Regions from separate parts of the Azospirillum sp. TSO5 genome, predicted to be linked through region 2. Evidence: riboswitches for the same ligand, from Rfam matches in the RefSeq annotation. Region 2 holds a riboswitch; each other region holds the start of a gene.
What was found. Region 2 has a riboswitch for thiamine pyrophosphate ahead of thiC (phosphomethylpyrimidine synthase ThiC). Riboswitches for the same ligand answer to the same signal wherever they lie in the genome.
Positions count from the first base shown of each region.

Region 1: it holds a riboswitch for thiamine pyrophosphate, as region 2 does, so the genes downstream of both, thiO (glycine oxidase ThiO) here and thiC (phosphomethylpyrimidine synthase ThiC) in region 2, are expected to answer to the same signal.
Region 3: it holds a riboswitch for thiamine pyrophosphate, as region 2 does, so the genes downstream of both, TSO5_RS19365 (ABC transporter substrate-binding protein) here and thiC (phosphomethylpyrimidine synthase ThiC) in region 2, are expected to answer to the same signal.
Region 4: it holds a riboswitch for thiamine pyrophosphate, as region 2 does, so the genes downstream of both, TSO5_RS27750 (ABC transporter ATP-binding protein) here and thiC (phosphomethylpyrimidine synthase ThiC) in region 2, are expected to answer to the same signal.

Region 1 covers NZ_LGQY01000036.1:8,305-12,248, forward strand. The annotation lists gene thiS (sulfur carrier protein ThiS) at 52-261, opposite strand; gene thiO (glycine oxidase ThiO) at 258-1,439, opposite strand; TPP riboswitch at 1,431-1,530, opposite strand; gene mgtE (magnesium transporter) at 1,617-3,065, opposite strand; gene TSO5_RS11160 (STAS domain-containing protein) at 3,448-3,750, shown strand; gene TSO5_RS11165 (phosphatase PAP2 family protein) at 3,910-3,944, shown strand, end outside.
Region 2 covers NZ_LGQY01000010.1:39,106-43,049, forward strand. The annotation lists gene greB (transcription elongation factor GreB) at 1-174, shown strand, start outside; gene thiC (phosphomethylpyrimidine synthase ThiC) at 332-2,059, opposite strand; TPP riboswitch at 2,179-2,312, opposite strand; gene TSO5_RS02715 (CorA family divalent cation transporter) at 2,389-3,375, opposite strand; gene TSO5_RS02720 (hypothetical protein) at 3,414-3,701, opposite strand; gene argB (acetylglutamate kinase) at 3,722-3,944, opposite strand, start outside.
Region 3 covers NZ_LGQY01000074.1:53,186-57,129, reverse strand. The annotation lists gene TSO5_RS19375 ((2Fe-2S) ferredoxin domain-containing protein) at 59-391, shown strand; gene TSO5_RS19370 (DMT family transporter) at 656-1,570, shown strand; TPP riboswitch at 1,604-1,719, shown strand; gene TSO5_RS19365 (ABC transporter substrate-binding protein) at 1,791-2,927, shown strand; gene TSO5_RS19360 (branched-chain amino acid ABC transporter permease) at 2,932-3,804, shown strand; gene TSO5_RS19355 (branched-chain amino acid ABC transporter ATP-binding protein/permease) at 3,872-3,944, shown strand, end outside.
Region 4 covers NZ_LGQY01000128.1:135,717-139,660, reverse strand. The annotation lists gene TSO5_RS27760 (ABC transporter substrate-binding protein) at 1-410, opposite strand, end outside; gene TSO5_RS27755 (ABC transporter permease) at 443-1,210, opposite strand; gene TSO5_RS27750 (ABC transporter ATP-binding protein) at 1,207-1,938, opposite strand; TPP riboswitch at 1,974-2,080, opposite strand; gene TSO5_RS27745 (acetoin utilization protein AcuC) at 2,214-3,341, shown strand; gene TSO5_RS27740 (hypothetical protein) at 3,505-3,944, shown strand, end outside.

The DNA of each region.
Region 1 (3,944 bases), on a different contig from region 2:
GGGGGAGAGGGGATTCTTCCCGTGTCGCGGGGCGGGAGAGGGAAATTAAGGTCAACCGCCTTGGATCGGGCGGACGATTTCCAGGCTGTCGCCGGGCTGGAGCGGGGTCTCAAGCCAGCGGCGGCGGGGGACGACGGCGCCGTTCAGGGCGACGGCGACGCCCTGCGCACCCTCGGCGATGCCGCGGCCGGCCAGAAGTTCGGCCAGGGACGCGGCGGACAACGGCTCTTCGCGGCCGTTGATGCGGAGGACGGCGCTCATGCGGCGGCTCCGGCGGCGACGAAGCGGTCGGCGGCGAAGGGGCGCAGCAGCGGGTCGGTCTCGCCGGTCAGAACCAGCCGGGCGATGCCGTCGGCGGTCACCGGGGTCAGCAGGATGCCGTTGCGGTGGTGGCCGGTGGCGTGGATCAGGCCGGGAATGCCGCTGTCGCCCAGGATCGGCGCATCGTCGCGGCTGCCGGGACGGAAGCCGGCCCAGGACTCCTCGATCGGCAGTTCGGCGATGCCGGGCAGCGCACGCCATGCCCCCTCCAGCAGGGCGAACTGCCCGCCGGCGGTCAGGCGGTCGTCGAAGCCGCGCTCCTCCGTCGTGGCGCCGATCAGCAGCCGGCCGTCCAGCCGCGGGATCAGGTAGGTGCCGGGCGTCCACACCACATGGCGCAGCAGCGGCAGACGCGCGTCCATCCGCAGGCAGATCATCTGCCCCTTCACCGGCCGCACCGGCGGCCTGGCGGCGGGCGGCAGTCCCGGCACCCCGGCCGACCAGGCCCCGGCGGCCAACACCACCCGGTCGGCCCGGTGCAGCGTTTCGGCAACCCGCACGCCCACGGCGCGCTCGCCTTCCACCGCCAGCGCCACCTCGCCGCAGCGCTCATGCAGGCGGGCGCCGGCGGCCTCGGCGGCGCGGCGCAGGGATGCTGCAACCTTGCGGTTGTCGACCTGATGGTCACCGGCACAGAACAGCGCACCGGCGACGCCCGGCTGCAGGAAAGGCTCGCACCGCCGCACCTCGGCCCCGCTCAGCCATTCCACCGGGAGGCCAAGGTCGCGCTGGAATCCGTGCAGAAAACGGACCTTGGCGGCATCGTCGGCAGTGAGCGCGATGACCATGGTGCCTTCGCTGCGCAGATCGACGGCGATGCCGCTCGCGGCTTCGAGATCGCGAGCGAAATCCGGCCACAGCGCCTGCGAGGCGCGGGTCAGCGGCAACAGCCCGTCCTCGCCCGGCTCGGTCTCGACACAGGCGGCCAGCATGCCGCCGGCGGCGTGGGTGGCGCCGCGCCCAGCCTCTCCCCGCTCGAACAGGTCGACGCGGCAGCCGGCCGACGCCAGCCTCCAGGCGATGGCAAGGCCGATGCAGCCGGCACCGATGATGGCGACGGACGGACGGATGCCGGACTCAAAATAAGAAAATGGATGCGGTTCTGGCGCATGGATCATGCGGCGGCTCCCTTCGCTGGAATTACCCAGACAGGTTCGATGGGTGTGTTCTCAGCCGCGCGACCACCGCACGGCACCCCAGGCCTATGGCTTGCCTTATGCCAATGTTTCGCTGGCCCCACAAGCGGAATCGGTTCTTCCCGCCGGCGAGGCCGCCGCCCCCATATCAAGCACCCCTTACAACAAAAACACCGATGCCAGCCCCAGGAAGGCCAGGAAGCCGACGACGTCCGTCACCGTCGTCAGGAACACGGCACTCGATACCGCCGGATCGACGCCCAGCTTCTCCAACCCCAGCGGGATCAGTGCGCCGCTCAGGCCCGCCACCACCAGATTGATGATCATGGCGAGCCCGATGACGATGCCGATCAGCGGGCCGTACCAGACCAGCGCGATCGCACCGACCATCACCGCGAAGATGCCGCCGTTGATCAACCCGACCAGCAGTTCCTTGCCCACCACGCGCAGCGCGTTGGCCGACGACAGGTCGTGCGTCGCCAGCGCGCGGACGACGACGGTCAGCGTCTGCGTGCCGGCATTGCCGCCCATCGAGGCGACGATTGGCATCAGCACCGCCAACGCCACGATCTGCTCGATGGTGCCCTCGAACAGCGAGATGACGCCGGAGGCCAAAAAGGCGGTGGCGAGGTTGATGGTCAGCCAGCCGACGCGGCTGCGGGCGATGTCGGCGATGCCGCTGAACACGCCGGTGTCACCCGACCCGCTCAGCTTGCGCAGGTCGTCCTCCGCCTCCTCGTCGATGATGCGGACGACGTCGTCGACGGTGATGACGCCGATCAGCCGGCCGGCGGCATCGACCACCGGCGCGGAGACCAGCGCATATTGGCGGAACAGGTTCGCCACCTCCGCCCGCTCCATCGTGGCGGGGATGAAGTCGACCTCGCCGGTCACCAGATCGGCGATGCGCACGGCCCGGCGCTGGCGCAGCAGCCGCGACAGCGGCACCGCCCCCACCACCCGGTGCATCGGATCGACGATGAAGATGTCGTAGAAATCCTCCGGCAACGTATCGGTCGCCGCACGGACGAAGTCGATGGTCTTGCCGACCGTCCAGAATTCCGGAACCGCGACCAGCTCGCGCTGCATCATGCGGCCGGCGCTGTCCTCGTCGTAGGTCAGGTTCTCCTGCACCAGGGCGCGTTCGGCATCGGGCAGGTTCGCCAGGATCTGCGCGCGCGTCTCGGCGTCCAGATCCTCGATCAGTTCCACCGCGTCGTCGGTGTCGAGGTCGGCGACGGCGGCGGCCAGTTCCTGCGGCTCGAACCGTTCGATCAGCGCTTCGCGCAGATCGGGGTTCAGGTAGGACAGCACCTCGCCGTCCAGCGCGGCGGGAAGCAGGTCGATCAGGTCGGCGCGTTCGGCCGGCTCCGCCTGTTCGATCAGGTCGGCGATGTCGGCGGCATGCAGCCCGTCCAGCCGCGCCAGCACGGCCTCGCGTTCACGGGCGCGCAGCAGGCCGACGATCTCTTCCACGAACTCCGGCTCGACGCCGTAGGGACGTTCGTCATCCGCCTCGGGACCGGCATGGGGGCGGCCGTGGGCGTGGGCGGCCCCGTCCGGCCGAAGATCCGGCCGCAGATCCGGCGTGTGGGGATCGGTGTGCATGCCGGCACCCTCCCTTCGACGATGCATCCCCCGCATGCCTGAGCCGGGTGGCCGGCGGCATGGTAACGGCGGGACGGCTCCGCGACATCGGACGGGACCGATGGCGCTTGGGGCCGGCGTTCGGGGTTTGCGGGTTGTGGAAGCCTTCCGGCCGGTGCCGGGAGCCGTCTGCCAAGGGACGGGACCGGTGACGGCGGAAGCGCCCCCGACATAGAGGCGCCGCCCCGGTTTGTCCAGCCCGGTTCGGCGGAAACCGGCGGGCAACGGCGGCATCGGCCGCAATTGCCACCATATCCTTGCACCGCCGCGACCCTTCATGTTCCCATGCGTCTCGCGCTGCGTCCGCGGCGGCGCGGGATGAGGATGGGGACCGAAAGCACCGATGGAGTATGCCTTCACCACCGTCGGCGGTCGCGACGGCATCCTGCTGTCCGGCCGCTGCACCTACGAGGACGGCACCCGCTTCCACGACATGTTGCGCGACTGGGACTTCGCGGCCAGCCCGGTGGTCCCGATCGACCTGCGCTTCGTCACCTTCATCGATTCCGCCGCCATCGGGATGATGTTCATCCTGGCGAACCGCTGCCGCGAGGCTGGCGGCCACATCGTCGCCAGCGGCGCCGCCCCGCACGTCATCCGCGCGCTGCGCCGCGCCACGCTGGACCGCTACATCGAGTTCCGCTGACCCGGCCACGCCCCCCGCACGGCCCGAAATCGGGGAGGGTGGCACCCCGAACCGCTCGTCCCGGTCCCGGACGGCGCCTTCCGATGCGCCGTTGACCCACCATGTCATAAAAACGCAACACTGGCCGCTCCCGTACCCCCCCCCACCTTTGGAGCGCCTGTGGAGTACCTGCATCGTCTCGACCAGTCGCTGCT
Region 2 (3,944 bases):
AACACCATCACCATCGTCGGCGCCGACGAGGTCGACCCCGACCGCGGCCATGTCAGCTGGATCTCCCCCATCGCCCGCGCCCTGCTGAAAGCGCGGGAGGGTGATCTGGTCGACGTCCGTACCCCGGCGGGGATGGAGCAGGTGGAGGTGTTGGAGATCAGGTACGCGGGGTGAGGAGTAGCTATGACGGATGCCCCCTCCCCACCCTCCCCCGCTATCGCGGGAGAGGGGGTAGGACGCTTGCCAGCGTTGCCGATCCGCCGAAGCGGCGGAGTTCCCTCTCCCGCCAAAGGCGGGGGAGGGTTAGGGAGGGGGCATCAACGCCGAACCCTCACTCCGCCGCCGGCTGGTAGATTTCCCCGCCCGACTCGCGGAACTTCTGCGACATCTCGGCCATGCCGGACTCCGCGGCGTCGCGGATTTCCTGCGTGATCTTCATCGAACAGAATTTCGGCCCGCACATCGAACAGAAATGCGCGGTCTTGGCGCCCTCCGCCGGCAGGGTCTCGTCGTGGTAGGCCATCGCCGTGTCGGGGTCGAGCGACAGGGCGAACTGGTCGCGCCAGCGGAAGGAGAAGCGGGCGCGCGACATGGCGTCGTCACGCAGCCGCGCCGCCGGGTGGCCCTTGGCGAGGTCGGCGGCATGGGCGGCGATCTTGTAGGCGATGACGCCGGCCTTCACGTCGTCGCGGTCCGGCAGGCCCAGATGCTCCTTCGGCGTGACGTAGCAGAGCATCGCCGTGCCGAACCAGCCGATCATTGCCGCGCCGATGGCGCTGGTGATGTGGTCGTAACCCGGCGCGATGTCGGTCACCAACGGCCCGAGCGTGTAGAAGGGCGCCTCGCCGCACAGTGCGATCTGCTTCTCCACATTGTGCTTGATCTTGTGCATCGGCACGTGGCCCGGCCCCTCGATCATCACCTGCACGTCGCGCGCCCAGGCGATCTTGGTCAGCTCGCCCAGAGTCTCCAATTCGGCGAATTGGGCGGCGTCGTTGGCGTCGGCCTGGCTGCCCGGCCGCAGACCGTCGCCCATCGACAGCGCCACGTCATAGGTCCGGCAGATCTCGACGATGTCGGCGAAATGGTCGTAGAGGAAATTCTCGCGGTGATGCGCCAGGCACCATTTGGCGATGATCGACCCGCCGCGCGAGACGATGCCGGTCACCCGCTTGGCGGTCAGCGGGATGTGGGCCAGCCGCAGACCGGCATGAATGGTGAAGTAATCGACGCCCTGCTCCGCCTGTTCGATCAGCGTGTCGCGGAACAGCTCCCAGGTCAGATCCTCGGCCTTGCCATTCACCTTCTCCAGCGCCTGATAGATCGGCACGGTGCCGATGGGAACCGGGGAATTCCGCAGGATCCACTCGCGGGTCTGGTGGATGTCGGCGCCGGTGGACAGGTCCATCACGGTGTCGGCGCCCCAGCGGATCGACCAGACCATCTTCTCAACCTCCTCCTCGATCGAGGAGGTCACGGCGGAATTGCCGATGTTGGCGTTGATCTTGGTCAGGAAGTTGCGGCCGATGATCATCGGCTCCGACTCGGGGTGGTTGACGTTGGACGGGATGATCGCCCGCCCGCGCGCCACCTCGTCACGGACGAATTCCGGGGTGATGAAGTCGGGGATCTCGGCACCGAAATCCTCGCCGTCGCGCGCGGCCTCCAGCGCGGCGGCGCGGCCGAGGTTCTCGCGGACGGCGATGTATTCCATCTCCGCAGTGACGATGCCGGCGCGGGCGTAGGCCATCTGGGTCACGGCCCCGCCGCCCTTGGCCCGCAGCACGCCGCTGTCGGTGGTCTCGACATCGCCACGCGCCAGGATCCAGTCGCGGCGGTGCTTAGCCAGCCCGGCCCGCACGTCGATGGCGACCGACTCGTCGGTGTAGGGGCCGGAAGCGTCATAGACGGTCAGCGGCGGCTCGCCGCCCGACAGCGCGATCTCGCGCAGGGCGACGCGCAGGTCGGGAAAGCGCGTGCCGGGCACATGGATTTTCCGCGACGACGGCAGCGGGCCGGTCGAGATGCGGATGGCGTTCTCGTTGAAGTCCTTGGGCATTGGGTTTCTCCGTCGGAGTTGGGCGGACAAACCCGGGACTGCGGACGGAGGTGCGGTATCTTCGTGCAGGCCGTTCCCCGGCATAGCGGAGCCGATACGGCCGGACGGGGGCGTGGTCGGCCCGTCACGAGGTCCCTCCCTTCGCCGGTATGACCCGGATCAGGTTCGAAGGGTCACCACGCTGCCGGCGACGCTTGGCGCCGTCCGGCCGTTGGTATCTCAGCCCCCTGTCGGGACCCCCCTGGAATGCGCCCATCCTGCCGACGACGGACGCGCCTGTCAAAAGGAAAGCGCCGCGGACGATCCGCCTGCCATATTGTGGAAACGCGCTACATCCAGCGTTTCGACCGCACATAGACCATCGGCAGCAAAGCCGACAACAACATCAGCCCCAGGGCGCTGGCATAGCCGAAGGGCGAGCCGCTTCCGGGCATGTCGGTGAAGTTCATGCCGCCGATGCTGGCGACCAGGGTCGGCGGATAGAGCAGAACGGTCAGCACCGACACGATCTTGACGATCTCGTTCTGCTCGACGTTGATCTGGCCCAGCGCCGTATCCAGCGCCAAAGCGACCTTGCCGGCGAGGAAATTGGCATACTGGTCGAGCCCGCGCAGGTCCTGCAGCGTGGTCTTGGCCCAGCGCCGCGTCGCCTTGCCGGAATTCCAGCCGTCGCCGCGCGCCAGGAAATCGGTCATACGGGTAAGGCTGGCCAGACTGACCCGCGCCTTACCGATCAGATGGCCGGCATGGCCGATGCGCTTCAGCGTCTGGGCATCATCGAGCGTCTCGCCACGGGACCGCAGCTTGCGCCCACGGAAATAGCGGCGGTTCAGCGCATCCAACTCCACCCCGGTCCGTCGCAACACGACGGAGGTGCGGTCGATCATCCCATCCACCAACGCCGCCAGCACCAATTCGCCACGGGCGGCCGAGATCTCGCCATGGGTGGCGCGGCGGCGGAAGGCAAGCAGCGCCTGCGGATCGATGTCGTGGATGGTCACCAGCCGCCGCCCGGCCAGCACGAAGCTGACGGTGGCGATGCGCGGCTCGTCGGTGTCGGCCCAGACCAGCGCGGTGACGGTCATGGTCAAGGTGCCGCCGGTCACGCGCAGACGGCTCGACTCCTCGATCTCCGCCATCTGCTCGCGGGTGGGCAGGCCCGTTCCGATCAGCGCCTCCGCCCGTGCCAACTCTTCGGACGTCGGATTGATGAGGTCGAGCCACACGGCGGAGTCGGGCAACGGCGCCGCCTCGTCCGATGCCGCCTCCCTGACCCAGCGCAGCAGACCGCCGTCATTGACGAAGACATGCAGCAAGGCTGTGCTCCTTGCGTGGTTCGCGTCGGCACGCGGCGTTACGTCACCCGGCCGCCGCGCCTCGGCTTCGCGGGCGGCGGCGCCTTGTCCCCGTCATCGAGGTCCAGCGCCGCGCCCTCGGCCTTCAGCGCCTGTTCCAGCTTGCGCCGGAAGGCGCCGCCGTCCCGCTTGGCGTCGAGGAAATGGCCGACCGCCTCCTTCGCCGCGTCACTGTCGTAGGGAACCTTGCCCAACGCCGCCAGCCTGGCGCGCTCCACCAGCTTCGGGTCCATCTTCTCGCGGATGGCCTTCATCTGGCGGAGCAAATCCTTGCGCAGGTCGGACATCAGTCCCCCATATTCCGGCGTCAGGCCTTACCGATCAGGGTGCCGGCGCCGCCTTCGGTGAAGATCTCGAGCAGCAGCGCATGCGGCACGCGGCCATCCAGGATAACAGCTGCGTCGACGCCCTGCTCCACCGCGCCGATGCAGGTCTCGATCTTCGGGATCATGCCGCCCGAGGCGGTGCCGTCGGCGATGGCCTTGTGCGCATCCGCCAGCGACATCTTCTCGATCAGCTTCTTTTCCTTG
Region 3 (3,944 bases), on a different contig from region 2:
CGCAGCAATCTGGCATGCTTCTAAACCATATAATTTTTATGGTCATGGAGCATGCCCGATGCCGCTCGACATTCCGCAGACCTTCCGCCACCACGTCTTCTGCTGCGCCCAGCAGCGTCCGCCCGGCCATCCCCGCGGCAACTGCGCCGCCAAGGGCGCCCACCCGCTGTGGCAGCGGCTGGACCAGAAAATCCAGGCGAAGGGTCTGGCCGATGTCGGCATGGCGATGACGGGCTGCCTCGGCTTCTGCTCCGCCGGGCCGCTGATGGTGGTCTATCCCGAAGGCATCTGGTACCGGCCGGAAACGCCGGAGGACATTGATGAGATCGTTGAGTCACATCTGGTGAACGATGCGCCGGTGGAGCGGCTGGTGATGGTGCTGACAAGGTGAGAGGGTGTTTGCTCACGGTTGAGTGTCGGCTGACGGTGCCCCCTCCCTAACCCTCCCCCCGCTCACGCGGGAGAGGGGACTGCCGCCGCTTCGCATAAGGCACCCTCTCCCGCCAAAGGCGGGGGAGGGTTGGGGAGGGGGCATCCGAAGCCTGAACTCCGCGAAAACCCCACGCCTATCAGACCTGCGGTTGCGGCATTGGGACGCGGGGGCGTTTGCCCATAATGTGGGCAACCTCCGCCATTGCCGTTCCGAACCAATCCGATGACCGACGCCGAGACCGCCGACCTGCTGCCAGCCGAGGCCGATTCGGTTCCCTATGCCGTCGGCTGCTTCCTGGGTGCGATCCTGCTGTTCGCGGCGATGGACACGCTCATCAAGTTCCTGACCGCCGATTACCCGGTGCCGCAGCTGATGTTCGTGCGCTCGCTGGTCGCCTTCCTGCTGGTGGGCGGTTACACGCTGTGGCGCGGCGGCGGAATCGCGGCGATGCGGACGCGGCGGCCCTGGGGGCATGTCTGGCGGGCCTTCGCCGGGCTGATCTCGATGGGATGCTTCTTCTATGCGTTCCGCGAACTGCCGCTGGCCGACGTCTATGTGCTGAGCTTCGCCGGGCCGCTGTTCATCACCGCGCTGTCCGCGCCGCTGTTGGGGGAACCCGTGGGCTGGCGGCGCTGGGCGGCGGTGGTGGTCGGATTCGGCGGCGTCGTGGTGATGGCGCAGCCCTCGGCCGGGGCGCCGCTGGTGCCGGTGCTGGTCGGGCTTTGCGCCGCGCTGTTCTATGCATTGGCGGCGCTGGCCGTACGCGGCCTGTCGCGCACGGAGACCAGCGCGTCCATCGTGCTCTATCTGCTGCTGACGACGACGGTGGTCAGCGGCGCGCTGACGGTGCCGGTGTGGACGGCGCCGACTGCCTTCGCACTGGGGCTGATGGCGCTGGTCGGCGCGATCGGCGCCGGCGCGCAGGTGCTGCTGACCCAGGCCTTCCGCCGCGCGCCGCCGGCGGTGGTGGCGCCCTTCGAATATACCGGCATGGTCTGGGCCAGCCTGTTCGGCTGGCTGGTGTTCGGCGATTTGCCGACCGTGCCGGTGATCGCCGGCGCCATGGTCATCATCGGCAGCGGGCTCTACATCCTGCATCGTGAAACCCTGGTGGCGCGTCGCCGGCTGGGTTCTTGACAGGACGGGGCCGGCGGCGACACTCTCGCCGCCTGTTCACGGCTGGGGTGCCCCTGCCTTTCGCCGGATCGGCGGATGCGGGGGCTGAGACAACACCCATCGAACCTGATCCGGGTCATGCCGGCGAAGGGAGCCGACCGGAACCCGACGGATCAGCCGCAAACGCCCCGTCCCCTCCGCGTCGCTCCGGTTGCCGGCGCGAGTTGAGGAGTTTTCGGTCATGCGGCGCGCGCTTCCCCTTCTGATCGGCCTGCTGGCGGCCACGTCCTGCCTGTCTCCGGCGGCGCGGGCCGACGACACGCTGTCCTTTCCGGTGCTGGTTCCGCTGACCGGATTCCTGTCGCTGGAGGGCACCAGCCAGCGCAACGGTGCCGTCCTGGCGCTGAAGCAGACGCCGGCCGGCGTCGCCATCGCGTCGGAGGTCGTCGACACCGGCACCTCGCCCGAGGCGGCGGTGACGGCGCTGGAGCGGGCGGCCGGCAGCGGAACCGTCGGGGCGGTCGCCGCCAGCATGCTCGGCACCCAGATGCTGGCGATGCTGCCGCTGGCGCAGGAGCTGAAACTGCCGCTGGTCACCGTGTCCGGCACCGCCTCGATCACCGAGCAGGGCAACCCCTGGGTCTTCCGCTTCTTCCCCGGCGACGCCGTGACCAAATCCGCCCACGCCCGCTATGTGGTGGAGGCGTTGGGCAAGCGGCACCCGGCGATCATCTATCAGACCACCGCCTATGGGCAGAGCGGCAAGACCCATCTCGACGCCGCCTTCAAGGCGCTGGGCGTCACGCCGGTGTTCGAGGAGGGGGTGGATCCGGCGGCCAAGGACCTGCTGCCGGTGCTGACCAAGGCGCTGGCCGCCAAGCCCGACGTGCTGGTGCTGCACCTGCATTCCGGCCCGACCGCGCTGCTGCTGCGGCAGGCGGCGTCCAGCGGCGTGACGCTGCCGATCGTCGCCGGCTCCGCCATGCATCAGCCGAGCACCGCGGCTCTGCTGGAACCGGCGGAGCTGAAGGGCGTCTGCGCCGAGACCGCGGCCTCGCCCATTTCCGGCGACACGCCAGAGGTCAAGGCCTTCACCGACGCTTACCGGACCGCTTTCGGTAAGGACCCGGACGCCTTCGCGCTCGGCCAGTATGATGGGATGACGATGGTGCTGGAGGCGGTGAAGGCCGGCGCCCGCACGCCCGACGCGATCCGCAAGGCGCTGTCGGCGGAGACGTTCAAGGGTCTCGCCATGACCTACAAGTCGGATGGCAAGGGCAACATGGCCCATTCCGCCGTCATCGTCTGCTATGACGGGACCAGCCGCGTGCCGAAGCTGGTGAAGCGGTACGACGACCCGACGCTCGCGGCGAAGTGAGCGGATGGCGGCGTTTCAACTGCTGGTCAATGGGGTGGCGCTGGGGGCGGCCTATGCCCTGGTGGCGCTGGGCTTCGTGCTGGTGCTGAACGCCACCTCGGCGGTGAATTTCGCGCAGGGCGACCTCGTGATGGCCGGCGGGCTGCTGGCGGTGGCGCTGGCGCCGCTGATCCCGTTGCCGGGCATCGTCCTGCTGCCTGTGGTGCTGGTGCTGATGGCGGCGTTGGGTCTGCTGCTGGCCCTGGCGGCCTATCTGCCGCTGCGCCGCCGGCCGCCGGTGTCGGTCTTCATCAGCACCATCGCGGTCGGCATCATCCTGCAGAACGGCGCCGCCATCCTGTTCGGGCCGGAGCCGCGCGCTGCACCGCCGCTGTTCGGCGACGAAACCCTGCACATCGCCGGGCTGGCGGTGCCGGAGCAGTCGCTCGCCATCGTCGCGGTGGCGGCCCTGCTGATCGGCGCGCAGCAATGGATCTTCGCGCGTACGCAACTCGGCCGCCGGCTGCGCGCGACGGCGCAGGATCCGGAGATGGCGCGCGCCTGTGGAGTGCCGGTCACCGCGATGATTCTGGTGACGTTCGCCATCGGGGCCGCCTGCGCGGGTGCAGCCGGGCTGCTGCTGGCCAACCGCTATTTCGTCACGCCGACCTCGGGCGGGGACCTGATTTTGAAGGCCTACATCGCGGTGACGGTGGGCGGTTGGGGCTCCGTGCCGGGCGCGGTGGTGGGGGCTTTGCTGATCGCGCTGTTCGAGGTCGGGGTGTCGTCGGTGCTGTCCTACCCGGTGGCGCTGGGGGCCTTGTACCTGACGCTGCTGGCGATCCTGGTGCTGCGGCCACAAGGGCTGTTCGGCGAAGCGGTGAAGCGTCGTGGTTGAGCGATCCGCGCAGCGCGTCCCCCTCACCCCAACCCTCTCCCCGGGGAGGAGAGGGGGCAGGGTCGGGGTGGAGAGTGTCATTCTGGCGGCTGGCGCCTTTGCTCTGCTGGGCTATGCGCTGGCCTTTGCCTCGCCCTATG
Region 4 (3,944 bases), on a different contig from region 2:
AAGCCGGCGATCGAGTAGCCGACCTTGCGGCCCTTCAGGTCCTTCAGCGTCTTCACCGGCCCATCGCGCAGCACGACGACGGAGTTCAGCGGCGTCGACACCAGCGTGCCGATGCGGACCAGCGGCAGCCCCTCGTCCACCTGCAGGATCAGCTGCGGCTGGTAGGAGACGGCGATGTCGGTGCCGCCGGCGGCGACCAGCTTCGGCGGATCGTTGGGGTCGGCCGGAGCGGTCAGAGTCACGTCCAGCCCGGCATCCTTGAAGAAGCCCTTCTCCTGCGCCACCACCAGCGGGGCATGGTCGGGGTTGACGAACCAGTCCAGCATCACGGACAGCTTGTCCTGGGCCAGGGCCGGAAGCGAGGTCATCAGGCTGGCGGCCATCAGGCCGGCGGCGAATAGGTGCTTCATCGGGTGTCTCTCCCCCTTCGAGGGTTGGCGGCTTAAGGGTTGGCGTCTTCGGCAGGTTGGGTATCGGGTTGCCAGGGCAGGGCGCGGCGGGCCAGCGCGTCGACGGCGGCGTACAGCGTCACCGCGAACAGCCCCAGCACCAGGACGGCGGCGAACAGAAGGTCGATCTGCATGCGGGCGTTGGCGTGCAGCATTAGGTAGCCGAGGCCGGAGGAAGACCCCACCCATTCGCCGATCACCGCGCCGATCGGCGCCACCGCGGCGGCGACACGCACGCCGGACCAGAAGGCGGGCAGGGCGGCCGGCAGGCGGATGCTCCACAGGATGGCGGCGGGGGAGGCTCCCATGGTGCGGGCAAGGTCGAGCCAGCCGGGATCGGTGCGCCGCAACCCGTCGAACAGCGCAGTCGTCACCGGGAAATAGATCACCAGCACCGCCATCGCGATCTTGGATGCCATGCCGTAGCCCAGCCACAGGACCAACAGCGGCGCCAGAGCGAAGACCGGAATCGCCTGGCTGACCAGCAGCAGCGGCATCAGCCAGCGCCGCGCGGTGCGGAAGCGCGCCAGCAGCAACGCACTGACCCCGCCCAACGCCACGCCGGCGACCAGCCCGATCAGGATCTCGGACAGGGTGGTCAGGCCGTGGGTCAGCAACAGGGGCGCCTGCCTCTGCATCGCGTCGGCCACCGCCAGCGGGCTGGGCAGCAGGTAACGCGGCAGGCCGGTGGCCCAGACCAGCGCCTGCCAGCCGGCGACCAGCACCAGCAGCGTGACCAGAGCGCGCAGCAGCGCCTTCATTCCGCCAGCCTCCGCAGCAGCTCGGCCTGATGCGCGAGCAGGCCGGGATCGTCGACGCGGCGCGGCACGGTGCCGGACGGCTCCAGCGCCGGCCCCATCACGGCGGGACGGCCGGTCATCACATGCAGGCGGTCGCCGATGCGCAGCGCCTCCAGCGGGTCGTGGGTGACCATCAGGACGGTGCGGCCGGCCAATGTCTCTGCCGCTGTTTCCTGCAGCCGCAGCCGGGTGATGGCGTCGAGCGCGGAGAAGGGCTCGTCCATCAGGACCAGCGGCTTGTCCTCCATCAGTGTGCGGGCCAGCGCCACCCGCTGCCGTTGCCCGCCGGACAGGGCAGCCGGGCGGTCGCGTTCCCTCCCCGCCAGACCGACGCGGTCCAGCAATGCGCGGGCCTGCTCCACCCGCGCCGGGCCGGGCCGGCGGTGGCGCAGCCGGTCGCCGAGCAGGACATTGTCGAGGACGGTCAGCCAGGGCAGCAGAAGGTCCTGCTGCGCCATGTAGGCGATGCGGCCGGCCAGCGGTTGCCCATCGCCGGTAACGACTTGCGTCGGCGGTTCCGGTTCGGCGAGACCGGCGAGAATGCGCAGCAGGGTGGTCTTGCCGACGCCGCTCGGTCCCAGCAGGCAGGTGGTCCGGCCGGCCGGCAGTTCCAGCGTCAGGTCGGAGAACAGCAGCGTGCCGCCATAGGTCAGCCGGGCGCGCGAGATCGTCACCGAAAGCGGCGTCATCGCAAGCATGTCGTTCTGGCGGAAAAGGAGTGGGTGCGGTCCCGCATCACTGATCCCTACGCCGGCATGAACCGGATCAGGTTCCAGGGGTCGTCCCGCAACAGGACCTCTCAGCCGCCCATCGGCTCCCCCCAGTGAAGGCGGCGACTATAGGCGCGGACGATCCGTGATCGCAAGCATTGCCGGATCGGACTTCCGGCCAGCGGAATCCCGACCTTGGAAGCGGGCGCTTGACCGGAGCGTGGCCCCGCCTAGTTTCTGGCGGGCATCATGGAGTGCCAGCCCTGACCACGCCCTTTCGCACCCCGCTGTTCATCGGCGGCGAGATCTATCGCGGCTCGACCTATGGGCCGAAACATCCGCTGGCGATCCCGCGCGTCTCGACCGCCATCGACCTCAGCCGTGCCATGGGCTGGCTGCCGGACGAGGTCTATCTCGACACCCATGTGGCGAGCGAACGGGAACTGGCGCGCTTCCACAGCGCCGATTACATCGCGGCGCTGAAACGGGCGGAGGTGGAACAGCGGGTGGATGAGGCTACCGCTGCCCGGCACAATCTCGGCAAGCTGGAGAATCCGGTCTTCGCCGAGATGTACCGGCGGCCCGCCCACAGCAGCGGATCGGCATTGCAGGCCGCCCGGATCCTGGGCGACAGGCCGGCGGGTCTGGTCTATGCCCCGGCGGCAGGGACCCACCATGCGCGGCGCGATCGGGCCAGCGGCTTCTGCTATTTCAACGCGCCGGTGCTGGGCATCCTGGAACTGCTGGACCATGGGCTGGAGCGGGTGCTCTACGTCGATCTCGACGCCCACCATGGCGACGGGGTGGAGGAGGCCTTCGCCGACGACGACCGGGTTCTGACGATCTCCATCCACGAGGACGGGCGCTGGCCCTACACCGGCAAGGCGGAGGATCGCGCCGGCGGGATGGCCCGCAACCTGCCGGTGCCGCCGGGCTTCAACGACAGCGAGATGGAGTATGTGATGGAGGTGGCGGTGCTGCCGCTGGCCCGTGCCTTCTGTCCGCAGGCGATGGTGATCCAGACCGGTGCCGACGCGCTGGCCGAAGACCCGCTGAGCCGGCTGGAGCTGTCCAACCGCGCGCTGTGGGATGCGGTGGCGGCCCTGCTGCCGCTGGCGCCGCGGGTGCTGGTGGTGGGAGGCGGCGGCTATAACCCCTGGTCGGTCGGGCGCTGCTGGGCCGGGATCTGGGCGGTGATGAACGGCATCGACCCCGCGATCAAGCCGACGGCGGAGGCGGAGGCGGTGTTGCGCGGCCTGACCTGGAGCCGCGCCGCGGGCCGCAATCCGCCGGAACACTGGTTCACCACGCTGGGCGACGAACGCCGGCCAGGGCCGGTGCGGGACGTGGTGAAGCGGGTGGCGGAGATGGCGCTGTCCTGAACCGCAGCAAATCGTTTCATTTGGGACGAATTTCGAACCAAGCCGTGACGATTCGTTGACGGATCTGGATTGTTCGGTGATCCTCATTCCATTGCGCCGGTGCAGCTTCCGCGTCGGATGATGCGGCCTTGGGCCGGGCTTTGGTAGGAGAACGGGCGGGCGGATGTCGAATACGACCCTGTTCCTGATCGCCATCGTCATCATCATGCTGGCCGCCGTCCCGGTCGCCATGATGCTGAAGGATTTCCTGCCGAACATCATGGAAAAGAGCAGCGGTCTGGAGCAGATCGAGAACCGCGTCTATGTGCTGCATGCGGAATCGCAGGAGCTTCAGAACCGGGTCAATCAGCTGGTTCAGCGCCGCAACAGCCAGTCCTCCGACCGCAGCCGGCTGGAAAGCGACATCCGCAAGGCGGAGAAGCAGATCCGCGAGTTGGCCGAGCAGCCGCCGCTGTTCGTGCATGAGGTCGGCGACCCGCAGGCCGGCCTGATGAAGTTCGTCGCCACCGTCACCCAGGAAAAGGCGTCTGCCGCCGCACGGGCCGCCGGCGAACGCGGGCCCGTGAACCCGATCTGGCGCTGCGCCAACGTGGCGGAGGTCTG